2 regions of the Lacticaseibacillus styriensis genome follow, and region 2 is predicted to be linked to the other one. Evidence: predicted binding sites of a transcription regulator. Region 2 holds the regulator's gene; the other holds the start of a gene.
The links. The regulator HrcA, encoded in region 2, represses chaperone genes, less so after heat shock. The targets are predictions, from matches to a motif close to TTAGCACTCNNNNNNNNNGAGTGCTAA.
Positions count from the first base shown of each region.

Region 1: a site for HrcA is predicted at 896-922, ahead of groES (co-chaperone GroES). Genes of this name have one in related genera too.

Region 1 is NZ_CP132483.1:2,252,554-2,255,038, reverse strand. It holds gene LACSTY_RS10655 (LCP family glycopolymer transferase) at 1-72, opposite strand, end outside; gene LACSTY_RS10650 (CPBP family intramembrane glutamic endopeptidase) at 153-797, opposite strand; gene groES (co-chaperone GroES) at 952-1,233, shown strand; gene groL (chaperonin GroEL) at 1,269-2,485, shown strand, end outside.
Region 2 is NZ_CP132483.1:1,589,667-1,592,151, forward strand. It holds gene grpE (nucleotide exchange factor GrpE) at 1-534, opposite strand, end outside; gene hrcA (heat-inducible transcriptional repressor HrcA) at 602-1,648, opposite strand; gene hemW (radical SAM family heme chaperone HemW) at 1,807-2,485, opposite strand, start outside.

The sequences.
Region 1 (2,485 bases), 660 kb from region 2:
TAAGCCGATGAGGCGTCCCCAGCGAAAACGTTTAGGCGGTTGACGGTGGCGGTGATTTGAACGGGTCTCCATTTTTAAACGGCTCCTTTATAAAAACATTATTTCCATTATAGAAGATTGAATGCGCCAACGAGATTAATATTCGATTACGTTTACAGCGCGTGGGCAATGTAATATAGCCAGACCACCCATAGTGCACCGACATGGGCGATGATGGCAGTGCTGATGGCGCCGGTGTGACGGTAATCATAGGCCAGAACCAATCCGACTAAGGTCGCGCTGAGCCAGTGGCCGCCTGGTTGAGTCACGGCAAATAACAGACTGGCGATCAAAGCGCCACCGAAAACGCCAGTGACATTAACCAGATTACCGAACAATACTTTACGAAAAGCCAGCTCCTCCAGAACGGGAATGGCGAGGCCGATTGCCAAAAAGTACCAGGGATTGGTGGTCATACTGGAAAGCTGCTGATGAATCTGGCTATTGGTTTGCGGCATTTTAAAAAGGATCATTTCAAGCCATGAGCCGACTAACTGAGCAGCCAAGACGCCGGCAATGCCGATGACACCCCAGAAAACGCGCTGTTGTGGTGCGAGGACGCCAGGGGCTTCAATCGCGTTGGCAATGACCAGTTGCCGTTCGCTATACGCCGCAGCAATCATTGCGATGACACTGATTAAGGTCACAATACCAAGGCTGAGCCGCCCAACCGGCATGAATTGGAAAATCAAAAGGTTAGCGATAAACGTGACGAGGTAAGCACCGACAACGGAAAAGGCATGTTTTTGCAGTGACATATAGGGGACTCCTTTGAAAAAATATCTGAAATTAGTATAACATTCCCGGGTTTTGGGGTTGCATTCACCCGGAAAACTCGTTATAGTTACTTTTGTAGTTAGCACTTAGACATAGCGAGTGCTAAATCAAAAAATGTAATGTGGAGGGATTGCCTTGTTAAAACCATTAGGAGATCGCGTGATTGTCGAGGTCGTTGAAGAAGAGGAACAGACTGTTGGCGGCATTGTCTTAGCCAATAATGCCAAGCAAAAGCCGCAAACCGGCAAAGTTGTCGCAGTAGGTGAAGGCGCCTTGACACCGGAAGGCAAGCGTCTGCCAATGGCTGTCAAAGTTGGTGATACTGTATTATACGACAAATACGCCGGCTCTGAAGTAAAGTATGAAGGTCAAGACTACCTCGTACTGCACGAAAAAGACATTATGGCAATTGCGTAAAAAATAATCGATCAATTTTGAGGTGAATAAAAACAATGGCAAAAGAAATTAAGTTCTCTGAGGATGCACGTACCGCCATGCTGCGTGGCGTGGATCAATTAGCAAACACGGTAAAAACAACTTTAGGACCAAAAGGTCGCAACGTTGTTTTGGATAAGAGCTATGGCGCACCGGAAATCACCAACGACGGTGTTACGATCGCCAAGTCAATTGACTTAGAAGACCATTACGAAAACATGGGCGCTAAGTTGGTAGCGGAAGTTGCATCCAAGACAAACGATATCGCCGGTGATGGTACCACAACCGCAACGGTTCTGGCACAAAGCATCATTCGTGAAGGTATGAAGAACGTAACTGCCGGTGCTAACCCAGTTGGCATTCGGACTGGTATCGAAAAGGCGACCAAGGCAGCGGTTGATGAACTGCACAAGATCAGCCACAAGGTTAACGGCAAGAAGGAAATCGCCCAGGTTGCTTCGGTTTCATCTTCCAATGAAGAAGTCGGCAATCTGATTGCGGACGCCATGGAAAAAGTTGGCCATGATGGTGTTATTACCATCGAAGAAAGCAAAGGGATCGACACTGAACTTTCCGTTGTTGAAGGGATGCAGTTTGATCGCGGCTATCTGAGTCAATACATGGTAACTGACAATGATAAAATGGAAGCTGATCTGGACGATCCATATATCCTGATTACCGATAAGAAGATTTCCAACATCCAGGACATTCTTCCACTATTACAAGAAATCGTTCAACAAGGTAAGGCACTGTTAATCATTGCTGACGATGTTGCCGGCGAAGCATTGCCAACCCTGGTTCTTAACAAGATTCGTGGTACCTTCAATGTTGTTGCAGTTAAGGCCCCTGGCTTTGGCGATCGGCGCAAGGCACAACTGGAAGACATTGCAACCTTGACCGGTGGCACCGTGATCAGTTCCGATCTTGGCTTGGATCTGAAGGATACCAAGATTGAACAATTGGGTCGTGCCGGCAAAGTTACCGTTACCAAGGACAACACCACGATTGTTGATGGCGCAGGTTCCAAGGATGCCATTGCTGAACGGGTTAACATCATCAAGAAGCAAATTGACGACACAACCAGCGACTTTGATCGTGAGAAGTTGCAAGAACGTCTGGCTAAGTTAGCCGGCGGGGTTGCGGTTGTCAAGGTCGGTGCTGCAACCGAAACCGAATTGAAGGAACGTAAGTATCGGATCGAAGATGCTTTGAACGCGACCCGTGCTGCCGTTGA
Region 2 (2,485 bases):
TTGCAGGACCTGAGCGACAGTATCAGCTGCGTGTTTGTCATCAGCCGCGACTGTTTGTACAGCCTGTTGGGTATTCGGGTCGAATTTTTCACCGGTGCCATCAATAGCAGTGATGCCGTTCTCCTTCAAAGCACGCTCCAAATGGTCATAAACCATCTGGACACCTTTTTTCAGTGAAGCAGCACTATCATCTTTGGCCTCGGTTGCAAGCGCACGTTCAAGATTATCGACAACTGGCAAAATCGCCTTTGCTAACTTCTGGCCGTCGTACTTCAGCATCTTCTGTTGCTCTTTTTCGAACCGATGATTCATGTTTTGAATCTCCGCGGCTGCTCGCAGATATTTATCTTCAAATTCATCACGTTCTTTCTTCAACTGTTCACCGTCATGTTGGCTGGTTTTCAGTTGATCATTGAGATCAGCGATGCTTTCTTTCAGAATTTCTTCTTTAAGCGAAGATCCTGACGTTTCAGCAGGTTGCTTTGCCTGTTTGGCGGTATCTGCCGCGGTTTGCTTTGCTTTTTTCTCTGCCATGGTATCCTCCCTTTAAACCATATTTGCCAGTCGTCATGAAGCAACGCTAGCAAATATTTTTTAATATTCATTGATCAAAGTTGGCATAATAATCCGTCAACCGTTTTGCCAGCTCTTCACGGAAAACATCCAGCAGTCCGATCATTTTCGAATAAGGCATCTGTGTCGGGCCTAGCAAGGCGATCATCCCGGTGCCGTGATCACCAACATCGTAGCTAGCGGTGATCAAACTGAGGTTGGCCAAATCAATTGGCTTAAGCTCCGGCCCCAAACGTACTTGAACCGGCGTTTGGCGAATCGGTCCGCCAAGCAGTTCCGTCAGATCACCGTGATCAGCGTCAATCAATGACATAATCTTTTTCAGTTCATGGATATCGGAATCGCCTAGGTAATCCATCAGATTCAACCGTCCGCCAACGTAAAAGCGCTCGGACGCAGCTGATTTCAAAACGTTACCAAAGATATCCAAGAAGCCTTCAGGACTGGTCAGATACTGCATTAACATCGAAGGCACATCGGTTTTCAGCCGCTGTGCAACTTGAATTAATGGCAGTCCAACGAGTTGATCATTGACAATTCGAATCGCCTTTTCAAGCTCATCGGATGAGATGTTTTGCGATACGGTAAAGACCTGGTTTTCAATGTTACCGTTATTCGTGACCAAAATCGCCATGACTTGGTGATTGCCTAATGGAACAAGGCGAAAACCTGTCAGCTTGATATTGGTTACTTCAGGTCCCAAGCTAATGGCCGTGTAACTCGTCAGATTGGACAAAATTTGCGCACTTTGCGCGACAATCTCATCCATCTTATTGTATCGCTGGCTAAATGCCTGCTTGATAGTCGCCAGTTCTTGATGCGAAACACGCACCGGTTCAACAAGGTGATCGAGATAATAACGATAGCCTTGCGTTGACGGTACACGCCCGGAACTGCTGTGGGTCTTGGTGATCAAACCGGCATCTTCTAGCGACGCCATATCATTACGGATTGTGGCGGAACTGACATGAATGGGCAGCTCGCGCATCAATCGCTTTGAACCAACCGGCTCTCCGCTTTCAGTAAACAGGCGGATGATTTCTTTTAAGACGAGCACTTGCCGTTTCGTCAACATTTTCTCACCTCACCTTTAGCACTCGTTTCGCGCGAGTGCTAATACACTGAATAATATACCAAGCACCGTTAGCAAAGTCAAGGCGACATTGCTAAAATCTTCAGTGTTTTCGGTGTTTCTAGCCAGTGGCGGCCATTTTTTCAAGAAAAAAGAGCCGTTTAAATAAGCGGCTCGTCAAGCAAAAACTGTTGAAAGACTTCGTTACCTAAAAACTTGCCCTTGTTGGTCAGCCGAATGAAGCCATCATTGCGCTGTAACAAGCCTTGGCTTTCCAACTCAGGTACGGTCTCGCCATAAACGGCATCAACGGTCAGATGATAGCGCTGATAGAAGCGTTTTTCACTTACGCTGCGCATGGTTCGCAAACCAAGAAACATTTCCTCTTCAATTTGTTCGGACACCGGAACCAAGTGATGGGCCAAAACCGGTAAACGATCGGTGTGAAGCGGCGTAAGGTACTGTTTGATCGGACCATAATTGTGATACCGATCGCGACCAAGATAACCAAACGCACCAGCTCCAAAGCCAAAATATTTGTCATTTTGCCAGTAAAGCAGGTTGTGTTGGCATTGATAGCCATCCTTGGCAAAATTGCTGATTTCATATTGATGTCTGCCATGTGCTTCCATTAAATCAATGGCATCCTGGTACATATCGGCTTCGACATCCTGCGTTGGCAAGCGCAATTTGCCCTGGCGCATCAAATTATAAAAGATGGTTTTCCGTTCAAGAATGAGTGAATACGTCGAATAATGCGGTAAATCCAAATCGAGTGCTTTTTGTAGACTATTTAAAAAGTCGTTCCGGCTTTGATCAGGTAATCGGAAAATCAAATCA